4 regions of the Alteromonas sp. ABH2_165 genome follow, and region 4 is predicted to be linked to each of the others. Evidence: predicted binding sites of a transcription regulator. Region 4 holds the regulator's gene; each other region holds the start of a gene.

What was found. Region 4 encodes FliA, which starts transcription of late flagellar genes. Its sites were predicted from a motif close to CTAAAGNTNNNNNNNNNNNNGCCGATA; they were not measured.
Region 1: ACXAFQ_RS09000 (VC2046/SO_2500 family protein) is a predicted target of FliA. The motif match lies at 2,515-2,541, and genes of this name have one in related genera.
Region 2: ACXAFQ_RS10745 (DUF5610 domain-containing protein) is a predicted target of FliA. The motif match lies at 5,186-5,212, and genes of this name have one in related genera.
Region 3: ACXAFQ_RS12690 (DUF3530 family protein) is a predicted target of FliA. The motif match lies at 2,925-2,951, and genes of this name have one in related genera.

Annotation. Positions count from the first base shown of each region.
Region 1 is NZ_JBSWWF010000003.1:393,419-399,471, forward strand. It holds gene ACXAFQ_RS08985 (DUF6279 family lipoprotein) at 1-369, shown strand, start outside; gene ACXAFQ_RS08990 (EamA family transporter) at 370-810, shown strand; gene ACXAFQ_RS08995 (response regulator) at 791-2,431, opposite strand; gene ACXAFQ_RS09000 (VC2046/SO_2500 family protein) at 2,550-3,056, shown strand; gene trhO (oxygen-dependent tRNA uridine(34) hydroxylase TrhO) at 3,179-4,177, shown strand; gene ACXAFQ_RS09010 (EF-hand domain-containing protein) at 4,237-4,479, shown strand; gene ACXAFQ_RS09015 (DEAD/DEAH box helicase) at 4,543-5,874, opposite strand; gene ACXAFQ_RS09020 (CoA transferase subunit B) at 6,017-6,053, opposite strand, start outside.
Region 2 is NZ_JBSWWF010000005.1:1,398-7,450, reverse strand. It holds gene ACXAFQ_RS10765 (EAL domain-containing protein) at 1-1,855, opposite strand, end outside; gene ACXAFQ_RS10760 (acyl-CoA desaturase) at 2,016-3,143, opposite strand; gene fabR (HTH-type transcriptional repressor FabR) at 3,383-4,000, shown strand; gene trmA (tRNA (uridine(54)-C5)-methyltransferase TrmA) at 3,997-5,100, opposite strand; gene ACXAFQ_RS10745 (DUF5610 domain-containing protein) at 5,241-6,053, shown strand, end outside.
Region 3 is NZ_JBSWWF010000006.1:61,333-67,385, forward strand. It holds gene ACXAFQ_RS12675 (response regulator) at 1-65, opposite strand, end outside; gene ACXAFQ_RS12680 (AmpG family muropeptide MFS transporter) at 132-1,472, opposite strand; gene ACXAFQ_RS12685 (hypothetical protein) at 1,558-1,920, opposite strand; gene ACXAFQ_RS12690 (DUF3530 family protein) at 2,002-2,886, opposite strand; gene ACXAFQ_RS12695 (pseudouridine synthase) at 2,987-3,697, opposite strand; gene rapA (RNA polymerase-associated protein RapA) at 3,694-6,053, opposite strand, start outside.
Region 4 is NZ_JBSWWF010000001.1:372,073-378,125, reverse strand. It holds gene ACXAFQ_RS01620 (protein-glutamate methylesterase/protein-glutamine glutaminase) at 1-112, opposite strand, end outside; gene ACXAFQ_RS01615 (chemotaxis protein CheA) at 137-2,410, opposite strand; gene ACXAFQ_RS01610 (protein phosphatase CheZ) at 2,423-3,166, opposite strand; gene cheY (chemotaxis response regulator CheY) at 3,201-3,584, opposite strand; gene ACXAFQ_RS01600 (RNA polymerase sigma factor FliA) at 3,633-4,361, opposite strand; gene ACXAFQ_RS01595 (MinD/ParA family protein) at 4,358-5,224, opposite strand; gene flhF (flagellar biosynthesis protein FlhF) at 5,221-6,053, opposite strand, start outside.

The sequences.
Region 1 (6,053 bases), on a different contig from region 4:
GAGGATATGGAGTCTCGCATCGGCGCCCTTACTGACGAACAAAAAGCCATCATAGACAGATTCGCGCCAACGTTTAAGCGTTCAAGCCGGTTATGGCTAAATTATCGCCGCGATTTGCAGCAGCGTGCACGGGCACTGTTTGCTAATCGTGAAAATAACCCTGCTTTCGTGGATGATTTAACAGCATTAATGATGAATCCCGAACAGTATCGCAGCCCCGAGTTTCTTGATGTCTGGAATAACAATCGAACACAGCATGCCAAATTGGCGGCCGAAATCTCTCAAACCCTGACTGCTAAGCAAAAACGCAAGCTTGTATCACAAATCGACGATATGATTAGTGACCTTGAGGATTTATTGGATGATTAATTGTTGGATACCGCGTACCGGCCTGTTTATGGTTTTTTACTCTCACTGTTAACGGCCTTTCTTTGGGGTGTGTTACCCGTAGCGCTTACGCTGTGTTTAACCGTGATGGACAGCCCCACGATTACTTTTTTCCGCTTTATTACGGCGGGCGTGGTAGTACTTGCCTTACTGCAACTGAATAACAATATTCCAACGTTAAACATGTTGTCAAAAAAAGCGTGCTGGGTGGCAATTGGCGCCACCATCATGCTGGTAACAAACTACGTGACCAACGTAATGGGGCTACGATTTCTCAGTGCTTCCAGCGCCCTGGTATTTTGTTGTCTTAATACATTGGTCGCCTACGGGGCGTTTACCGAAGCCATGCGCGTGTGGTTCAATGTTGGCTGCTTTAGGGCGGAAGAAGCAAAAGGCTGTTTTATCAAGCCGCCTTGCTGGTAAGGCCGGATAGCTCTTCTTTTAAATCAGACAGTTTTTGTGCGTACTGCTGCTTCAGGGATTGGCCCTCTAGCATGGTTAACAAACGGCGGGATTCATTTTGTAAGCCAGGTTCTTGTTTTGTTTGTGCATGCATTAACTTCACCACACACTGCAGCAAATTCAATGCGACGCCGGTATTCACTGGCGCAAATTGCAATGCACTCGTGAAAGAGCGGCGAGCGGCAGTGTAATCACCGGCTTGGTAATGATCGATGCCTTCCTTGTTATGTCGAGCGTATAATTGTCTTTTTTCCAGGGCTTTAGTTTGTTCCGACTTGAGTGTACTGTCGGTAAACCGGTTTATCTGGTCATCACTTGCCAGTGCGGCCAATGCTTCCGCTTCGTCATATTCACCCACGGCGTAGAGCACTTTTATGCTGTCAGGAATGTAGCTTTGAGGATAGTGATCGTACTTTTGCTCAATGGCTTGCTGTCCGCCAGACAACACCCGTTTTGCTTCAATCAACTTGCCGTCGAGGCTGTGAAGTCTGGCATTGAAGAGTGCCTCATATATGGTGAAGTCGAAATCATCATTATATCGGGACAGATAATCATCACTTTTACCCCGTTGCACGGCAAGACTCGCCTCATGCTGATATTTATTGCGCGTGCGTTTATCGTCAGCATGCTCAGCCACTTCAAGAATACTGCCAATGTAATTACACCACACGTTGGCATTGTTTCTTGTGACTTTGCGGGATAACTTCCAAATGGCCAGGGCACACTCGCTAATCATTACGTAATCTGCATTTTTACGGGCAATTTCGCTGGCAATATGATGACGGTCGGTTGAATATGGACTGATTTTGATAGCTTGCTTGATAGTTTCTGCCGCAGCTTCAGGTTCATTATTGTGTAGCTGGCATTCAGCAATGACATCGTACGCCTCGGCATTAAATTTACTGTGCCGAACTACAGTACATGCCGTTTCTCGTGCTTTATCAATTTTGCCCAGTTTAAGCCAATTTCGCGCTAATGCCGTTTGTAGCCAGGGCACTGGCCTGTCTTCATCAAAATCGCTGAGTACGCTTAGCGCTTTTTCAAATCGTTTCTCACGCCAATAAATCTCTACGAGAAGCCGTGCTATTGAGCCGCGATAGGTTCTATTTGTTTTCAGCAGCTTTTCTGCCTCTTTTTGTGCTTCTGGGAGATCGTCGTTATCGAGGGCTCGATAAATGGGCAAAAGGACTTGGCGTTTATGCCAGCAGCGTTCAAGACGGGTGCTTAACTGGTTTTGAGAAAAAGGCTTTATTAGATAGTCGTCTGGTGTGCGCTCCAAAGAGCCTAGTACGTAGGGTCGTGTGCTGTCGGCACTGATCAACATCACGATACAGTCTGGCTTAGCTAAGCGACGCATTTTTAATTCTTCTATGAATTCGAAACCGTTCTTCTTGTCAGATCCGAGATGAAGATCGCAAATAACGATATCGAACTTGCGTTTCTTACATAATGACAGCGCTTGTTCCGCTGATGATTTGGTGACCACTTCAGTGGCGCCCATTGATTGCATAAGGCCGCGAAGGACCAGCAGAAAAGGGCGTTGGTCTTCAATAATCAACACGCGTTTGTCCGCATAATTCATCGATAGTCGCCTTTTCTGTTCGTCGACATAATGATCGTACCACTTAGACGAAAGTTCAAGTATGCAAATTTGTACGCAAAAGACTTTATTTATCTGTTTTTATGCCGATAACCTCAATATGAGCGAACAAAGCCCGACATTACACCGTCATCCACTGGCGGAAATTACATTACCGGATCGTGAATGGTCTGGTGAACTCGGCCGCGCTACACAAAATGGCGCGTTGTTTTCCTTATACCTTTCAATACATTGTCAACCAGGCTCGGAACCGCTAAGGATAATAGGTGACGAGGAACCTACGGTCCCTGATGACGATTTTCCTGCGCGTTTAAATCACTACCGCCGACCTTCGTTGCAGGCTGGCACAACGGATTATCAAACCTCAGGCGTAACGTCGTTGCTGGCAAACAGTGGCGCTGTTGCCGCATTTTCTTTATGGCAATCGATGCACCCGGACCCGCTCAGTTATCGCGACAATGCGCGATCAATCCCACCTGAGGTAAAAGTTAATTGCAGTTTGGCAACGCAGTTACGTTTAAATGTGTTGACGCCAAATCAAAAAAGCGTGGATGAAACGGGTTTATTAGACGTAATAGAAAAATCCAACGATTTACTCTCGGCTTGATTTACATCAACGATACCGAGAGGGGGTCTGCTGCGCATTTGGCATAAAGGGACTGTTCTGGTATATTTCGCGCCGCAATTTGCACTGGTCTTACGTTCCAATCAGCAAAGGTGAACAATCCTATGTCTCAATATATCGTTTGCGCGATGTACAAATTCGTTGCGCTTGAAAACTTTGAATCTATGCGCCAACCTCTCGTCGAAAAGATGGAAGCGCTTGGTATCAAAGGTACATTACTGCTTGCCCATGAAGGCATTAACGGCACGGTTTCTGGTACCCGCGAAGGGATCGATGGCCTGCTGGCTTACCTTAACAGTGATGCACGAATCAATCCTATTTCCTACAAAGAATCCTTACACGAAGAACAGCCTTTTTACCGTACCAAGGTGAAACTGAAGAAGGAAATCGTGACCATGGGCGTGGAAGGTATTGATCCGCGTCATACTGTCGGTTCTTACGTGAAGCCAAAAGACTGGAATGCGCTCATTAGCGACCCAGACGTGCTGGTGATTGATACCCGTAACGATTATGAAATTGAGATTGGCACTTTTAAACACGCGGTCGATCCGAAAACCAAAACGTTTCGCGAGTTTCCGGACTATGTGAAAGACAACATGAACAAGGACAAGCATAAGAAAGTGGCCATGTTCTGTACCGGCGGTATTCGCTGCGAGAAGTCGACCGCATACTTAAAAGAGCAGGGGTTCGACGAGGTGTATCATCTTGAAGGTGGCATCTTGCAATATTTAGAAGATGTACCGAAAGAAGAATCGTTGTGGGAAGGCGACTGTTTTGTATTTGATAACCGTGTAGCGGTAAATCATGATTTAGAGAAAAGTCAGTATGACGCTTGCTATGCCTGTCGTTTGCCTATCACAGAAGACGATAAGCAGTCTGATAAATATGAAGCTGGCGTGAGCTGCCCGCACTGTTTCGGCACCCACAGCGAAGATCAGATTGCCCGTTTCCGCGAACGTGAGAAGCAGGTTCAGCTGGCAAAAGCGCGTAGCGAGGAACACGTTGGTTCTGATGCCCGCGTTGCAATGGAAAAACGCCGCCAGGAAAAGGCCGATGCGCAGCGTCAACGTGCACTTGCAGCAAAACAGAGTCAGTCTAAGTAGACAGTAGCGAAGTTGGGTTGTACACTTTATTTATAAGTCGTAAATAATCAGGACATTAAGTGAGCACTCAACTTTCAGAAGAAAAAATCGCCGAAATCAAAAGTGACTTCAGCTTTTTTGATAAAGACGGTAACGGTCAAATCGACCTGCCTGAATTTATTGAATTGCTGACCGTACTGTCACCAAAAACGAAAATGAGCCACGTAGAAGAAGGCTTTAAAATTATTGATGACAATGATGACGGCTACATCGACTTCGAAGAATTTCTTGCCTGGTGGCAGGAAGGCTGGTGGGAATATTAATTTCTGCTTAGCGCAAAATACTTACCATTAAAAACGGGCTCTGATGAGCCCGTTTTTTGTGTGCTATTCTTCTTCGTCGTCTACCACATCGGTACGCTTCTTTCTTTTCACCGGAATATGACCGGCTTCGTCGCCTTTCATGGTGTTAACCCGTCTTTTCACAACGGGTTTATTTCCGTCATTCTGCTGTGCTTTGCCGTTTTGCTGTTTGTCGGCATTGGCAGCTTTCGGCGTACGAACTTTTTTGCCTGTGAATTTTGCAGGCAATTCAGGGTGAGCAGCACAGGTGACGTCGTAGCTAACATGGCTTTGAATGTTGAGGTAGCTTGTCCAGTCGCGAGGTCCTACAAATGAGATGGCGACACCTTTATCGCCAGCTCGGCCGGTACGACCTATGCGGTGAATATATTCGTCGGACTGTTTGGGCAAATCAAAATTGACGACCAGGCCCACTTTACGTAAATCCAAGCCTCTTGATGCCAAATCGGTTGTAACCAACACACTGTGCTGACCACGACTGAAGTTGCTCATGATGGCTGCGCGCTGGTTTTGCGGCAAATCGCCACGCAACGCGATGGCTTCAAGATGTTGTTCGTTCAAAATTGCAGCGATTCGGTCGGTATCTTCTCGTGTCGCGGTGAACACAACGGCCTGGTTGTATGCTTGCGCCTTTAAGACTGCAAGCAGCATGGTATCTTTGTGTTCAACGTCATCGGCGAAATACAGACTTTGCTCTATGTCTTGGTGCACAGCTGTTGATTCACCCACAGCAACACGTACCGGCGCTTTTAATAGCTCACGGGTGAGGTGGGTAAGGGCAATGTTATCCAGGGTAGCTGAAAATAACATGGTTTGCCGCTTGCGGTGGTCGGCAAATCGGTTGATCAGGTTGAGCTGTTCAGCAAAACCTAAATCCATCATGCGATCGGCTTCATCGAAGATCAGCAGTTCTAAACCATTAATGAAGAAAGATTTGTCTTCCAGATGATCGGCAATACGACCAGCCGTGCCAACGATGACGTGAGGATTACGGCGTAATACTTTGGTTTGATCGTTATAATTTTCGCCGCCAACGATAAGGGCGCTTTGAATACCCACACCGTTAGCCAGACTGCGGAGCTCAGAGAACACCTGCTTAGCCAATTCTCGGGTTGGGGCAAGAATAAGCGCACGAGGATCTTTCTTACTCAGCGCTTTGGTGGTCATCAATCGGTGAACCAGAGGTACCAGGAAAGCGAAGGTTTTGCCGGAGCCGGTTTTAGACGATGCCATGATGTCTTTGCCCTGCAGTGCAGGCAGGATGGTTTGTTCCTGTACGTCCGTTAAGGTTTCAAGGCCCTTTTCCTGAAGACGTTTGACAATTTTGTGATGAACCGGGAGATCGGCAATTAACAAGCTCAAGTGAATACCTCATAAATAGCAATGGCGGTATTATCCATGAAAGGCAGCAGTAGATAAAGGCGTCAGAGAGAGTGGCGGCAAGAAAGAGGCGCTTAAAGCAGCGCCTCGGGTAAGGTACAGGTGATTTAGCCTGTTATCAGAATTGCATTTCCGGTACATCATCGGCGGCAATC
Region 2 (6,053 bases), on a different contig from region 4:
CTATTTCTATCTGCTCAGGCTTTACCTGGTGCCTTGCCAAAAGCTGCTCTAAGTGAGGAATAAAAGTGGGCGACATGACATCCGCATGGGTAACATTAAATGCTACAGCAAAGTGGTTGCCCGACTCGGCAAGTTCTCTTGCTGCACTTACTGCCAATTCCATCACCAAGCTGTCGAGTTTGGTGATAAGGCCTGAGGCTTCTGCAAGGGGAATAAATGCACCTGGAGGCAACACTTCGCCTTCTTGGAATTGCCAGCGTAAAAGTGCTTCAACCCCCACTGGGCGACCGTCGTGTAAGTTAACCTTAGGTTGGAACTCAAGGAAAAACGCAGAGCCATCGTCTAGCGCGTCTGAGAGGGACTTGAGTAATGTATGCCGGGCGTTTATATCGTCAATATGTGCTTTTGTGATGGCATGAACGGCGCCCAATTTTAGCCGCGGGCTATTGTGTACAAGCTGGGCTGTTTTAATCGACTTTTTCAGATCTAAAGCATCGAGATCCTGAACACCAACATGGCTGATGTTGATTGAGATGCGCTGCACAACACCATCAATGGCAACCGTTTGAGAGGCCAGTCTATCCAGATTGCTTTCTTGTGCCAGGCGAGCAGTTCGATAGAGAATCGCGAAACATCCATCCTCCAGGTAGCATATCGTCATGGCTTTTTGGCAAGTGGTTTTAATATTTTCCAAAACCGTAGACACAATCAGCGAACTGAAATTGGTTCCTAGTGTGATTTCAGTAGTAGAAAAATCAAGGATACTTAAGAATACCAGAGAGGTTGATGTTCTGTCGTAGGTAGACATGCTGCTAATTTCGCGCTGTAACCAGTGTTTATTGGGTACGCCGAGCGCTTCATCATAGTAGGCCAGCATGGAAAGTTTGTTCATGAGCGCCAGGTTAACGAATCCATTACTGATGTTTTCACTGAAAACCATAAGCAGCGTGATGTGGCTGGGCTCAAGGGGTTTTGGTGACTTTACAACAATAAGATACTGATTGTTGTCTACGTCTGCTGTATCGAAATAGAGAATTGACCAATTTTCAAAAAATTGATGTTCATGATGCGCGAGCGCTTCATTAATCGCGTCGATGAGGCCTGGTTGTTCAATGTATTGTTGCTCTTCCAGCAAGTTTGCCAGTAATGGCGAATTTGATTGCGAGAATTCTCCAGATGTCGCAACCACCTCACATTGCTCGAGGGAGGCCATCGATGGCCTGCTGGCGCACACCATACCACCCGTGTCGGGAATGCCTATTACGCGCGAAACTTCTTTCAGTACCGTGTAGGTGAAATCGCTGACATCCTGCTTCGATGTGAGAGCTCGGGAGGCGTCGACAATCATCTGCAACCCACGTTTTGCAATAAAGAGCTCAGTCAGATTCGACCAGGTTTTAATATTGCTTGAAACGATTCCGCGAAGTTTCTCTTCGGTTAAATCAACTTTATTCCAGTACTCATCAATATCATATTCTTTCAGCGTGTCTTGACGAGGCGCCATACCGGGTTGACCGGTCAATAAAATAATTCTTACCCGGGAGTTTCCCAGTATAGTGCGAATGGTGTTAACCAGAAAAAGGCCTGCATTGTCCTGCTCCATCACGACATCAAGCAGTATTACCGCGATGCCATCATTCTCGGCAAGCACAGAGGAAGCCTGTGCTGCTGAGTTGGCAGTGAGAAATCGAATGGGGCGACCTCGCACGGTTAACCCGTTGAGACCTAACTTCAAAGATTGCTGATAACCAGGGTCATCTTCAACGCTGAGTACAAGCCATTCCGCTGATTGGCTAGACGTGTTTGATGTGTCTTCCGCTTCAGGAGTGAAGGTAAAGAGTTGTTCTTCGGTCATGCATAATCCGTACAAATATCTTAATTGCCTGGACTCTTAATTCCGCTACTAAATGCAGAAAACCGCAAGAGTGACTCATCACCTAATTGTTACTTATATTATTGATTTTGCAACAGTCAGAATATAAAAACGCCGCAAGAAGCGGCGTTTTAAGTTAAAGCTATGCAAGTTGTGGCGTAAGTGTCTGTAACTGGAGCCACTTTTCTTTCTGAAGCGCTAAGGCATGCTTCAGTTCTTTATAATGAAAGTCGATTTCGAGGCGCTCAACGCTACGTTTTAAACACCGTTTACGAACGTTCATAAGGCGTTTTTTCGCTGCGTAATAGGCAGACATCTTTTGCACCAGCAAGTCATATTCTGCCTGCACTTTCTGTAGCAATTCATCTGCATCAGGTAGTGCGGAAAGTCGCTGGCTAGCTTCCTGCAATTGCATTGCTGCCCGGGCCTTTTCAATTCGCTCTTCAGGCACACGGCGTAAGTTAGTGGTTAACCCAACAAAAGACAATCCACGGATAAGCCATTTTGTTGGATCAAACTGCCACCAATGAATGCCATTTCTGTAGTCGTATTCAAAGATATGGTGGTAGTTGTGGTAGCCCTCACCAAATGTGAAGAAGGCCAGAACGCCGTTATCTCGCGCGGTATTTTTATCGGTATATGGCTGACTACCCCAAAAATGGGCCAAAGAATTTATAAAGAAAGTGACATGGTGCACCATGAACAGGCGGAATACACCGGCGAACAAAATCATGCTCAGCACGTCACCGTTTATCCAGCCCAGTAATCCGGTTAAACCAAAGTTCGCAACCAAAACAATCGGCAGATAATATTTGTGCTGCCACATCACTACAGGATCTTTTTGTAAATCCCTGCAATTGCTGTAGTCGTCATAGCGATGCTTTTGGTACTCCCGAAGCATCCAACCCATGTGAGCGAACCACAATCCTTTTCTGGCAGAGTAGGGGTCTTTATCGTTGTCATCGACATGACGGTGGTGCACACGGTGATCAGACGACCAGTGCAGAATACTGTTTTGTAGTGCCATCGCACCACCAATGGCCAGAATGATTCTTACCGAAATATGGGCATCGTAAGTTTTATGTGACCACAGGCGGTGGTATCCCGCAGTAATCGACATCCCTGTAAAATAAAAAAGTACAATAGCCGTAACGATTTCAACAGTGTCGAATCCCATGGTGACTGCCCACAGAGGCACCGCCAGTAGAGCGATCGCGCCGGTGACTACGAAAACAAGAATATTGGTGAGGATAATAGGTGGTTTCTTCATCTTAACAACTCGGCTTACAACTGTACGCTAATTTAGCTTTTTCCCATACTACAGGCAAGGGAAAACCAATATTTTACGCATTAAGTATAGTGCACAATGCATGAGTTGCTGCTTTTGTAAGGCAAGGATCGGCGGTCTATTTGTTTTTACTTGGAATATTTTTAATCAGCATTTCTCGCTGCCAGTCTGATTCGGTTACACTAGCCATGGTAAGTTGCACGCGTATAAAGGAGTTGACGTTGAATCGTCAGGAGCAAAAGCTAAAAACCCGCCAGAGCATTATTGATGCGGCATTCGGATTACTGGATGAACAACGCAGCCTGTCGGCCATCAGTCTGCGGGAAGTTTCCCGGGCAGCTGGTATCGCGCCTACCTCGTTCTATCGTCATTTCAAAGACATGGATGAGTTAGGACTTACTCTCGTCGATGAAGCCGGTTTAGCGCTGCGGCAACTCATGCGTCAGGCCCGTCGCAGAATCGCGTCTGGAGGTGGGGTTATCGATACTTCCGTCGATACCTTTATGGAATTTATTACCGGCAATACCAACGTGTTTCGTTTGCTTTTGCGTGAACATACCGGTACTTCAACGGCATACCGCATGGCCGTATTACGTGAGATCCAGCATTTTATCGAGGAACTTTCTGACTACATTGTAGAAAGTCAGAACGTAGAGCATCACCTTGCGAGTTTGCAGGCAGAAGCCATGGTACGGTTGGTTTTCAGCGCTGGTGCCGAAGCCCTGGAAGTGGATGTCGCTTTGCGTCAGGAAATTGGAAACAGGGTAAAAGCGCAATTAAGATTTGTGCAACTTGGAGCGAAGGTGTTTCGCCCCAGAGGAGAAAGAAGTAAAGTCTAGACCGGCTTTTTAACCAGTTTTACGCCAGCTTCAATGTGGTGAGTAAAAGGGAATTGGTCAAACAGGGCGGTCGCGACCAGTTCGTGGGTTTGCGTCAGCGTTTTCAAATTCTCCGCCAGTGTTTCAGGGTTGCATGAAATGTAAATAATTTCAGGGTAGTCCTGAATCATCTTCAATGAATCTTCATCTAAGCCTGCGCGTGGTGGGTCTACCAGTACCGTCGTGAAGTTATAAGCTTGTAAGTCGATACCGTTAAGCCGTGAAAATGTTCTCCCCGTCTTCAAGGCTTCGGTAAATTCTTCTGCCGACAAGCGTACAATATCCACATTATCGATTGCGTTCACATCAATATTAAATTGCGCTGCATTAACCGATGGTTTGGCGATTTCGGTGCCAATTACTCGTCTGAACTTACTGGCCATGGGCAAGGAGAAATTACCAGCACCGCAGTACATTTCCAGTAAATCACCGTCACTGGTTCCACATTGCGACATTGCCCACTCGATCATCTTGCAATTAACTTCAGCGTTAGGTTGAGTGAAGCTATTTTCTATGTGCTTGAACTGATAAGTGCGCGCATTTACTGGTAACTCTTCGATAATAAAATCATTACCTAGAATCTTCTTCTGTTTTCTGGCTCGGCCAATAATATTTACAGTGCCAAAGTGCTCAGATAAAAACGAGCGGAGGTTTTCAGCGGCAGCTTCCCATTCTTCGTCTAATTGACGGTGGTATAAAAGGCTGATCACCAGTTCTCCAGATAACCCAGTGAGGTAATCAATTTGGAACAACTTCTTTCTAAGAGTCTTCGACGGACGCAGCTGACTGATCAGTATGTCCATTGCCTCATTAATGGTTTGCGATGCCGGAGCAAAACTATCAACCCGATACTTCTCCTTTGTTTCACTGTTAAACATAATGTGAAAAAGGTCGTCGCCTTCGTGCCATACCCGGAATTCAGCACGCATGCGGTAGCCTGTTTCTTTTGAAGGAATTACAACCAATTCATGGTTGCCGAACTCATTCAAAAGATGACCTAATCTGGCTTTCTTTTCTTCAAGCTGTGTCAGGTATTCGTGGCTGTGCATAATCGTACTCATTGGTTAATACTTCATTTGTTTCCGGGCTGCGCATTGTAGTGTCTCTGCAATATAGTGCAATCACTGTTCTGAGATCGTATTAAAATTAAACAAATTCGAAAAGGTGCCGATAAAGAATTGAGGTTAGTGAGGACATTATTATGAACGTGGGTGAAATTAAGGCATTTGTTAGTGACAAGACGCCACCTGTAAAAGAGCAGAAACCAACTGTTTCTGAATCAACAGGCGTTGAAGATCCGAATAAAGCTATTCAAAAGCAGTTACAGCAAGAAGGACTCCGTCAAGCTGCAGAACTTCAGCAGCGCAATACGGCGATGGTGAGTGTGAGCAGTTCGCAAACCACCATTGGTCTCAAAGTCTATAGTTCGTCAATGGAGCAGGAAGTTTCTGTTGATGGTCAACGTGGAAAATTTGCCAGAAAAAGCGATGACAAGGGCGAGCAAAAGCAAGCATCGTTATTTGATTTTGAAGAAGTGGCAAAGAACGTTATGAAATTTGTGGGTGGCGTTATTCAAGGCGCAGCCAGAGGCGGAGCCGATGATGACAAGCTTAACAGTCTGTTTTCACAGGCACGTGAAGGCGTTGCTCGCGGAATAGCGATGGCTGAGCGTGATCTTGGTGGAATGCTAAACGACGAGATCGCGACTGGCATCGGACGCAGCCGGGATCTAATTTCTAATCGAATTGATGAGTTAGAGTCTAACTTACTGGGGCAAAATCAAGACCCTGCACAGTTATCAGCGCTCGAGTCGTCAATGGAGATGAGAAGTTCGAATTCTGAATCAGCGAGTTTAATGATACGCACTCGGGATGGTGATGAGGTAACGCTAAGCTTTGAAAGTTTGCGGCAGTTTCAGTACCAGAATCAGCAAAGTTACAGTGCGACAGTCATGCCCGGAATAGGGGATAGCGATGAGCAATCTATTTCGTTGGCTGCCGAAAAAACTGAATCC
Region 3 (6,053 bases), on a different contig from region 4:
ATTGCGCAAGCTGCCAGCATGTAGGTTCGGCGTATTTTCTCTTTTATTGAGTCTCTGGTCAGCATAAGTCGAAAAGCAAAGAGGAATTATAAAAGCTTAGCTCAGGGATAGAAAACTGCTAGGTCAGCGAACTAACCAGCCTGCTGCTCAGCGCGAATAATGTACTTTTTTATTCCACGTAAAAACAACAGGCTGGGAATCACCATTAAAGCGGTAATGATAAAGAATGTCGACCAGTCGCCATTAAGTTTATCCACCAGATACCCGCTTCCTGAGGCAAGCAGGTTTTTACCCGCCACGCTTAACGAGGCCATCAGCGCATACTGAGACGCCGAAAACGTGCGATTACACATAACCGATATGAAAGCGACCATTGCCACCGTACCCCAGGCGGCAGTAAAGCCGTCGACAATGATGGTGAGGGCAAACAACGTTTTATCAGGACCTACATGGGCCATTAGCGCGAACATCAGATTGCTCGAGGCCATCGCTATACCCGCAATCATTAGGCCGCGATAAATACCGTAGCGCATGGTCATCATGCCGCCCAGAATGGAAAACACAATCGTCACCCACCAGTTAAGCAACTTAGAGTAGCCGCCGATCTCACTCTTGCTGAAACCTAGCTCTATGTAAAACTGCAGGCTCATTCTGCCGAGGAAGGCTTCGCCAATTTTAAACAGAAAAATGAATAACAGCAGTGAAAGCGCCAGGCGGACACCATTTCGTTGAAAGAATTCGCGGAAAGGCTCAGCGATTGTGACAAATAGCCAGGCACCTATTTTTTGCAGGGCCGTTGGGGATGCGCCTTTAGCGCCAAGTACTTTTTCGTAATAGGCCGTTGCTTGTGAAAGTTGCGCTGTGCGATCAACAATCGGTTCTTTGGCAACGAAGGTAAATAACGTGATGCCAGACATGATAGCTGCCAATAGCAGGTAAATATCGTTCCATGCCCAACCTGTCCAGTCTGCGATGAAAAAGGGCAGTGCACCTAATCCACCATAACCTGTCCACCATCCGGCAGTAGCCATAGACGAGCCTGCCGCTAGCTTCTCCCGCTCATTATCCTCAATTATGTCGATTCTGTAGGCATCTATAGCGATGTCTTGCGTTGCTGAACACAGGGCAATAACGAGTCCGAACAAGGCAACATAAAACAGTGACGAGGTGGCGTGTAGTGTACTCATCAGTAAACAACTGCCAATGATACAAAGCTGCATAGCAAGAATCCAACCCCGGCGCTGACCAAGCAGCGGCACCTTCAAGCGATCTAAAAGTGGAGACCAAAGAAAATTAATGGCGTAAACCGCGAATATGCTACCAAACAAGCTGATATCGGTGCGCGACAGCCCTTCGTCCTTTAACCAAGCTGTCATGACTGAGCCTATCATTACCCACGGAAAACCACTGGCGATGCCAAATACAAAGATGCTGAAAAGACGTTTGTCCAGAAAGGACTGAAGAAAGTGCATGATGAAAAAGTCCGTCCGATGGGATAGGGGAGAGGACTATTTGATCACGGATACCAATGTAAAACAACCAAAGGCAGAAATTAGTTTACGGGCGAACACCTGCGCAATCTAGCGGGCAAATTCCTTTACCTTCGAGGAATGCTAAGCAACGATGTAACTCTTCAACTAGCAAAGGATCGGATTTGAGTTTTTCTTCCGTCCAAAAGTGTAGTTGATTGAGTGTGTGCCAGAACACGCGCTCTCGTTCTGTATAAGGCTGATCGAGATCGTAGTTCACTAGACTCCACTCTTCGAGCGTGTCCCAGAAGAAAATGTCTAACTCGGAATGCGGTATAATACTTTGCCAAAAGCCCCGAAGATAAAAGCATAGTTGGTTGGCTTTGGCGTCGACAAAAGACAACAACATAATATTTAGCCTGTTAACTGATTCGCCTGACAGTATAGTCAAAAAAAATTCCATTTTGTGTAAAATCTAGGCAAAAAGAAACAGGTTTATGAAAATAATCAGAAAAAAGTGGGTTGGAAATCGTTACCACCCCAGATGATTAACCCATCCGTAAATCTCTTTGCTTAGGGTACGGCTAAAAATAGTGTCGCTGGAATTGGTAGCTTGGAAGAGCGGAGTAGTAAGCGCTTTATTGCGATAATGCAGTTTTAGCGCCTGTGTCGCAGCCAGCTTTTGTTTGGCTGCGCTATTTGCTGTCCATTGGGTGTTGATGGGGAACTGTAAATCTAGGACCGGGAATTCTGTAGCAGCCAGCTGTGCTGGAATTGCGCCGTTTGCTTCAGATTGTGGCCAGTATGGACTGATCACAACCATGCCATCTGGGGGCGGTAAAATTTCCGCAGACGTTAATGCAATCAGTTGGGCGGCGCTCATGCCCTGACTGATCACGAGTCTAAAGCCTGGGATCGTCTCTATGTGCTGAAAAACTGCGTTTGCTAAAAGCGCGACTACCGAGCGGTTGCTGGCGGGATCGACCATGGCCTCTCTTGCTATTGCCCGTGGGTGCATACTTGTTGCCCCAGACGCCTCAATAATTGCAGGCGCGTTCTCATTGTTTTCACCCGGTTGAGAAGGTTCCATTGCCTGTGAAACCGATGCGCTTACGTCAACTCCCAGCGTTGCTGCTGGCACCACCAACGTGTGCCATCCCCGGTGATTCAATTTAACTGCGAGGGCGCGAGCGTTATTCAGGGTAAGTCCTTGATAGCCAGTATCTGTAAAAATGAGTGCCACGCCGCGACTTAATGACGTTGTTGGTTCACCACTGAAAACCGGCATATCTTCATCGCCAACCAATATGGTTTGATACTCGTCTGGCAGGTATTGATTCCGGATGTCGTCAGCTAACATCGCGCTCTGTAGAGGCAGTGCCAGTAAGCAGGACAAACAAATCAGAAAATGACGCACATTCACTCCGGGTAAAAAATTACTCACGCTCTAAGGCGTATCGGCCGGGGCTGGCGAAATCTAAAGTGTTTCTTATTGCTAAAATGAGAGAAGTAAAAATCTACTCTGATAGTGCAAGTGGTTCAGGCCGGTAGTCCATGAATGGAACATGGGCGGTAAATCGTTGCCATTGGCCAGAGGCTGGATGCTGCAAAATTAACGTTTCTGCATGCAGTTGCAAACGGGGAGCAAGGTCACGTGCTTCGTCGTGGGCGTAAAGTCTGTCACCCAGTATAGGATGCCCAATCGACAGCATGTGTACTCTGAGTTGATGAGAACGCCCCGTCACCGGTAACAGTTCCACCCAGGTTTCATTTTCCAATCGACGGATCACGCGGTAATACGTTAGTGAAGGCTTACCATTCTCATGATCGACTTTCTGCTTAGGACGGTTAGGCCAGTCAACAATCAGAGGTAAAGTCACTTCGCCCTCGTCTTCGGCAATAACACCGTCAACGCGGGCATAATATCGCTTCTTCGTGAGGCGGTCCTGAAACTGCCGAGAAATCTGGCGATGGGCTTCTTTGTTCAGCGCCATCACCATAATGCCAGACGTCGCCATATCTAATCGGTGCACCACCGTGGCGGTAGGTAACACCCTTTGTACCCGACTAATCAGCGCATCTTTATGCGCGGGCTGAATACCCGTGACACTCAGCAAGCCGCTCTGTTTGTTGGCCACTACGATGTCGTTGTCGTAATGCACCAGCGACAGATACGGCGTCATCGGTGGATTGTAGATAAACGGCTTTTTGCCTGGCGGCATACTCATGGGTTGTTTACCACTATACGCAGACCTTCCAGTTGCACCGTGGCCGACTGCAACGCTTTGGTGAGCGCATCACGTTGATGCTCGATAAACGCAATTTCGCTGTCGCGAACAGCCGGGTTTTGCGCTTGTAGATCTTTCAAACGCTGCGCCTCGCCAGTCAATGTGGATTGCATGCTTTCAATGGCATCGTGTTGGATCTGATTCGCTTTTTGCTGTGCCAGAGTGGTCGCTTTTTCAATATGCAGGGTAAGCTGTTGCTGTAGCGCCTGAATCAACTGTTGGGAGATCTTTCTGCCTGCTTTACGTGGATACCCAAAGTCCAGTTCTACCGGTTTGCCGTGGCCGTCAAGGCAAATCAAGAATGGCGTGGCAGGCATAAAGCGGCCTGGCTGCAATGTACGATCAGCATTGGCTTGCAATACAAACAGGGCTTCCAACCAGTAGGCGCCTTTGGGTAGTTCTCTGTCGGCAATAAAACCAACACTCGCTTTACCCATCACGTCGGTTAAGATCATATCAATGGCGTTATGCACCAATGGATGATCCCAACTCAAGAAGTGCACGTGTTCAAGGGTCGTAGCGACGTGGCGGTCATACGTGACTGTCATGCCTTCAGGGTCTAAACCTGGCAGGTGATTCACCATAGACTCCGATGGCGTGAGAATATAGCAGTCGTCGCCTTTGTCTTCCTGGTTTACACCTAGCGAGTTCAGCAGTCGGCCCATGAAGTAAGGCAGGATAGGATCGTCATCCAGTTCTTCAATATCTTCAATTAATCCTTCAACCCGGCCTTCACCAGAAGCGTTTAGTTCAAGCAAGCGGTCGCGGCCCGCATCGAGTTGAGCTTTGAGATCATCATTAAGGGTTTTACTGGCACTAACCAATGCATCAACTTGCGATTCATCTTCAGGGTCAAGACAAGCGCCAACCAGTTGAGCCTGCACTTCTGCAAATACGCCCGAACCTGTAGGGCAGGTGTGTGTGAACGCTTCCAGGCCATCGCGGTACCACTTCAACAGCACTTCCTGGGCGGTGCCTTCCAAATAGGGCACATGGATCTGAATATCTTTGGTTTGGCCGATACGGTCAAGACGACCAATACGTTGCTCCAGCAGATCCGGCGTTAGCGGCAAATCGAAAAGCACCAAGTGGTGAGCGAACTGGAAGTTACGGCCTTCACTACCGATTTCACTACACAGCAAAATTTGCGCACCTTCTTCCGGGTCGGAGAAATAGTGCGCCGCTTTATCACGCTCAACAATACTCATGCCTTCATGGAAAACACTGTGGCGAATACCGCTGCGTGAGCGAATCACTTCACCCAGCTGTTGGGCGGTTATTTTATCCGCACAGATCAGCAGCACTTTGGCAGGGCGTACCGTTGGCAGAAAATCCAGAAGCCAATCTACCCGCGGGTCTGCATCGAACCAACTGTTAACCAGGCTGCTTTGACGCTCTGGGTACAGGGCATCAAACAGTTCGCCACCACAAACAGCACTGTCGTACATTTCCGGTAGTGCCAACGGATAGCTGTTAAGCATACGCACCGGGAAGCCTTCGATACCGGCGCGGCGGTTACGGAACAAAATACGGCCGGTGCCGTGGGTATCAATCAGTTGGCTCAAAATGGCCTGTCGGGTGCTGGGCTCATCAACATCGCCATAACGGGCCAGAATATCCGGTGCTAATGCTGTTAGCTGAGATTTTGCGTCTGCGTTTAACGGCGCGTCGTCGAGCAGTGGCGCAACTGCATCGGCCAATTTGCTATATTCACTTTCTTCTTTGAGGAATTGCTCATAACTGTGGAAGCGGGCGGCGTCGAGCAGACGCAGGCGAGCAAAGTGACTTTCGTGTCCTAGTTGATCGGGTGTTGCGGTAAGCAACAATACGCCAGCCGTAATACCGGCCAGTGCTTCAATGCGTTGGTATTCTTCTGATGGCGAGTCGCTGGACCAGGCAAGGTGGTGGGCTTCGTCAACAACCAGTAAATCCCAGCCTGCATCCAGTGCCTGTTGATGGCGTTTCGGATTGTCGGTTAAGAAGCTAATACTACACAGCACCAGTTGATCGTTTTCAAACGGGTTACCGCCGGATTCATCCAGCGCATCACAGCGACTTTCATCATAAATAGCGAAAGCCAGGTTCACCCGGCGCAGCATTTCAACCAACCACTGATGCACTAGCGAATCTGGCACTACGATCAGCACTCGCTGTGCACGGCCGGTTTTTAACTGACGGTGAATCACCAGCGCAGCTTCGATAGTTTTACCCAGGCCAACCTCGTCGGCCAGAAGAACCCGCGGCGCGTGACGGTTACCCACTTCCGATGCAATATGCAACTGGTGAGGAATAAGCT
Region 4 (6,053 bases):
CGCCGTTACAGGCTTCACCTACAACCTGAAGTTCTCTGTCTTCATCCAGAATTTCACGGACACGGCGACGATAAAACGTTGAGTCGTCCACAACAAGGACTTTAAACGCCATAACAAGAAGTTCCTTTACTAGCAGCTATGACCGACGGGCATAGCGCTTAAGAAGACTTGGGATATCCAGAATGAGTGCAATACCACCATCAGATGTAATGGTTGCACCGGCCATGCCTGGAGTTCCTTGCAACAACGCATCCAGCGGTTTAATCACCACTTCTTCCTGACCAATTAGCGCGTCGACAACAAAACCGACCTGTTGGGTACCAATTTGTACCACAACCACATGTCCTTTTTCTTTGCTAATGTCTTTTGGTCCGCGAATTAACCATTCGCCGAGGAAGAACAATGGAATCGCTTTTGAACGAACTATCATGGTCAGTTGACCATCTACCGTATTAGTCTTTTTGATATCCATGTTGATGATTTCATTCACAGCACCCAACGGCAATGCGAAGGTTTGTTTGCCAACAACAATCATCAGGGTAGGCAGAATTGCCAACGTCAGTGGGACTTTGATTTCAAGACGGGTTCCTTTACCCATCTGAGAATCAATATTTACGGTACCATTGAGTTGGTTAATCTTGGTTTTCACCACGTCCATGCCCACACCACGACCCGAAATATCACTGATTTCGGTTTTGGTGGAGAAGCCCGGGGCAAAAATCAGGTTGAATGCTTCAACATCGGACATTCTGGCTGCCGCATCGGCATCGAGAACACCGCGACTGATTGCAATTTCTTTCAGTTTTTCAGGGTCCATGCCCTTACCATCATCATCGATAGTAAGCAGAATGTGATCACCCTCTTGCGACGCTGATAGCTTAACCGTACCCATGCGCGGTTTTCCGGCATTTGCCCTGTCATCTGGCATTTCAATACCGTGGTCCACGGAATTTCTAACTAAGTGAACCAACGGATCGGCCAGTGCCTCAACCAGGTTTTTATCCAGGTCGGTATCTTCACCCTCAAGCTCAAGGGTAATTTCCTTTTTCAAGCTGCGGGCGAGGTCACGTACAACCCGAGGGAAACGACCGAAAACCTTCTTGATGGGCTGCATGCGGGTTTTCATTACCGCGCCTTGTAAGTCACCCGTTACAACGTCGAGGTTGGCAATGGCCTTCGACATGTCTTCATCGTTTGTGGTGATGCCAAGGCTAAGTAAGCGGTTTCGCACCAACACCAACTCGCCCACCATATTCATTATCTGATCGAGGCGTTTGGTATCAACCCGTACAGTGGTTTCAGCTTGCGGTGCCTTCTCTTCTTTCTTGGCTGGCGCGGCTTTAGCAGCAGGCGCAGGTTTACTGGCCGCTGCCGGTTTAGCAGGTGTCGCAGGCTTCGCCGGTTCCGCCGGTTTGGCGGCCGGAGGCGGTGTAGCTGCCTTAGGCGGCTCTGCTGCCTTAGGCGGCTCTGCTGCCTTACTCTGTTCTGCTTTCGCGGCCTGAACTGCTTTGGTCGCAGTATTGTCTACTTCGACGCCACCTGCAGGCCCTTGACCTTTACCATGCAATTGATCAAGTAAGGCTTCAAATTCGTCATCAGTGATTTCGTCGTCACCGCTATCTGCGGCCGGCTCAACGGGTGCGACTGCCGGTGCTGGCGCAGCATCTGATGGCCCTTTAAACTGCCCTTTGCCGTGAAGCTCATCAAGTAGAGCTTCAAATTCATCATCGGTGATATCTTCACCATCGCCACCCGCTGCAGGTGCCGCTGGCGCTGCCGGGGCCGGTGATGCTGCAGATTCAGCAGGACGACCAGGCGCACCTGAACCATGTAATTGGTCCAGCAAGGCTTCAAACTCATCTTCTGAGATATCTTCAATACCACTGTCGCCAGATGCCACAGCAGTAGCTTCGGGTGCAACAGGCGTTTCTTCAACAATGAGTTCTGGTTCTTCTTCGACAGGCGCCTCAACTACCGGCGCTGCGGCTGAAACATCGCCGAAAATATTTTCGTCTGCGGATTCAGGCTTACTGAGTTTATGGAGGGTATCGACCAGTGCTGTGTCTGCGGCCTCTAATGGTTCGCGGGCTTTAACACGTTCAAACATCTCAACAACCACATCCGTGGCTTGGAGAATAACATCCATAAGTTCAGGTGTTAGCGTGCGCTGACCGTTGCGCATCACGTCAAAGACGTTTTCTGCACCGTGACAAATCTCTACCAGTTCGGTTAGAGAAAGAAAACCAGCACCACCTTTTACAGTGTGATACCCACGGAAGATAGCGTTGAGGAGGTCAGCATCTTCCGGGTTGTTTTCCAGGTCGACCAGCTGTTCCTGTAATTGTTCAAGGATCTCACCAGCCTCAACCAGAAAGTCCTGTAGTATATCCTCATCAACTTCAAACGACATTCATTCGCTCCCCTAAAAACCAAGGCTTGATAGAAGGTCATCCACATCGTCTTGACCCTGTACTACATCGTCACGTTTTTCAGCATCAAGAATTGGGCCTTCTGCCTCAATCGCATCTGGCTTCTTGGTGGGTGTTTTATCTTTAGGCTGACCAGCTTCACCAAACACAGTCAACATATTCACCAAGCTATCTTCTACTTCTTTCACAAGATCGATTACACGTCGAATAACCTGCCCCGTGAGATCCTGATAACCTTGTGCCATCAACACTTCGGTTAACAGACTATTAAGTTTAGTCGAATCCTGAGATGCGTCTTTAAACAGGGAGTCAATTTCCAAACACAACGACTTAAACTCACCTAGCTCGATTTGACGGGTCATGAGTTTCTGCCATTCAGGCTCAATTGCGCCGATACGCTCTGCCAGAGATTCCGCAATAGGCATGCATGACTCGACAGCATCCATTGTGGTGTTGGCGGCTTTCTCTGTTTCTTCGATGACGTAATTCAGACGAGTCTGCGCATCGGGAATATCATCGTTGGCTAAGCCTGCGATGCGCTCGTCTAATTGAAATGTGTTTAATGCATCATGGAGCTGACGGGTAAGCTTGCCAACCTCGGCAAAGAGCTCCACAGATTCCTTGGCTGATACTGCCTCCAACAGAGCATTGGCGGATTCATCATCCCCTTGCTCTAGATAACTAACCAGTTGCTTCGCCTCTTCTAGCGAAATAGGGACTTTTTTAATGGGTGACATCCAGTAATCCTCTTCTCTGGCAGGTGCTGCTAAGTTAGCCTAAACGCTGAAAGATTTTGTCTAATTTCTCTTTTAGTGTAGCTGCTGTAAATGGTTTCACCACGTATCCATTTACGCCAGCTTGTGCAGCAGCAACAATTTGCTCTTTCTTCGCTTCTGCAGTCACCATGAGCACTGGTAAGTGTTTAAGTTTGTCGTCAGCACGGATAGCTCTAAGCAGATCGATCCCTTGCATTCCCGGCATGTTCCAGTCAGTCACGACAAAGTCGAAGTCGCCTTGCTGGAGCATAGGCAAAGCTGTACTACCATCGTCAGCTTCCTGAATATTGGAAAATCCAAGATCTTTAAGCAGGTTTTTTATGATTCGTCTCATCGTAGAAAAATCGTCTACCACGAGAATTTTCATGCTCTTGTCCAAAATAGCCTCCGGTGAAGGATAGTAAATCGTTATTAATATTGGTGTGCGCTATTCTTCAGCCTGCCAGGATTGCATTCGTGCTTTTAGTTTTAACATGGCTTGGCTGTGAATTTGACTGACTCTGGACTCACTCACGTCGAGCACTTCACCTATTTCACGTAGGTTCAGTTCCTCGTCATAGTACAGAGACAATACAATCGCTTCCCGCTCGGGTAATGTTGTTATAGCGTATGCCAGCGCTTTCTGAAAGGCGCCTTGCATAAGATCTTCTAACGGTGAGTCATTACCCTTACTTTGTTCTGTTGTGATCACATCTTCAGATACACCGAGATCTTCGATACCGATTAATTTTCCGGCATTGACCTCGTTAAGCATTTGATGATAATCATTAATGCTGACATTTAGCTTAGCAGCTATTTCAACATCGCGCGCATCTCTTCCTGTTTCTCTTTCAACTAAAGAGATAGCTTCTGTGATTGCGCGGCTATTCTTGTGCACTGAACGGGGAGTCCAGTCACCTTTTCGAATTTCATCCAGCATGGCACCGCGAATACGAATACCCGCAAACGTCTCAAAACTGGCGCCCTTCGAACCGTCAAAATTTTTCGCAGCTTCCAGCAATCCGATCATGCCAGACTGTATCAGGTCGTCCACAAGCACACTGGCAGGTAAACGGGCCATCAAATGATGGGCTATGCGTTTAACCAATGGTGCATGTCGCTCTACCAACTGTGCAGTGTCATTCTGTTGTCGGTAAGCTGCTGCTTTACTGTTCAACGTTGGTTTCCTACCGCTTGTTTAGCTACCAGTTGTTCGATGAAAAATTCGAGATGTCCGCCTGGCTGGGCAGGAACCGGCCAATTAGCCGCTTTGGTCGCCAATTGACTAATGGCTACGGCGGCAGGCGAGCCTGGGAAAGCATCAACGATGGCGGTCTGCTTTCTTACCGCTCGACGAATATTCTCGTCGAAGGGGACGGTAGCCACCAGTTCAAGCGCCACATCAAGGAAACGCCCAGTGACTTTTGATAATTTACTGAAAAGCTCCTGTCCTTCACGTATGTCCCGCACCATGTTGGCAACAATTTTAAACCGAAAAACACCGTGTTCCCGATTTAGAATTTTAATTAACGCATAGGCATCAGTGAGCGAGGTGGGTTCGTCGCACACCACGACCATAATATCCTGAGACGCCCGGGAGAAACTCAGCACCATATCGGAAATACCCGCTGCAGTATCGACAATGAGCACGTCGATTTGCGAGCGCAATTCACTGAACGCACGAATTAGACCTGCATGCTCGGTAGGCGACAATTCTGTCATTGCCTGCGTACCCGACGTTGCCGGTGCGATTTTGATGCCATGGGGGCCGGTTACCAGCACATCGTCGAGGGTGCATTCGCCAGACAGCACATGAGAAAGGTTCTTCTCTACTCGCAGTCCGAGCATAACATCGACGTTAGCCAGGCCAAGGTCGGCGTCGAGCACCATCACCCGTTTGCCTTGCTTTGCCATGGCGATGGCCGTATTCAGTGTGATGTTGGTTTTACCCACACCACCCTTACCGCCGGTGACGGCTATAACCTTAATGAGGCGTGATTGATTCATCTTTCGTAAGCTACTCGCTTGATCTTCGATCATACTGCCTTAACTGAATTAACTTCATGATTATGCTTAGTATGATTCAAACCGTACTTTTTATAAAGCTTTGCCGCTGCAGATACGAGAGATTTCGCATCAGCAACTTTAATATCTTCAGGCACCTGCTGGCCATCGGTCACATAACTCACCGGTAGCTGCTGCTCAACAGCAACGCTTAATACCTCACCCAAACTGTAGCACTCATCAATTTTAGTGAAGATACAGCCGTCGAGTTTAACCGAATTATACGCTGCAATAATGCGCTGCAGAGCAGGATATTGGGTATTAGCTTGCGCAACCAGGTATTTACGTACAGGTTGCATTTGACCGTTGCTAAACTGACCAAGTTGTTGAATTAATCGGCTATCTCGCTGACTAAAACCTGCTGTATCTATTAATATTAGACGTTTATGACGTAACTGAAAGAGTTGTTCAGCTAATTCTTCGCTACTTTGTGCTTTTCGGGTAGTACAGCCAATAATTTTGCCGTAAGTCGCCAGCTGTTCATAAGCTGCAATCCGATAGGTATCGATGGTGATCATCGCTACCTGCTCTGCCCCGTACTTTTGTGCATAACGTGCAGCAAGCTTTGCAACGGTAGTGGTTTTGCCCGTGCCAGTTGGACCGACCAGTGCAACAACACCGGTTTGCGTAAGAATATCGTTACCCGAAACGTTCAGACGGTTAGCCAACAGGTTCAACAAATAAATCCACGCTTCACGCTCGGTGTACTGTGAAGGCGTGTAATGTACTAACTGTTCAGCCAGCGCAACGCTTAATCCCATGCCAGTGAGGCATTGCATCAGGTAGCTGTGAACGGGTCGCTGAC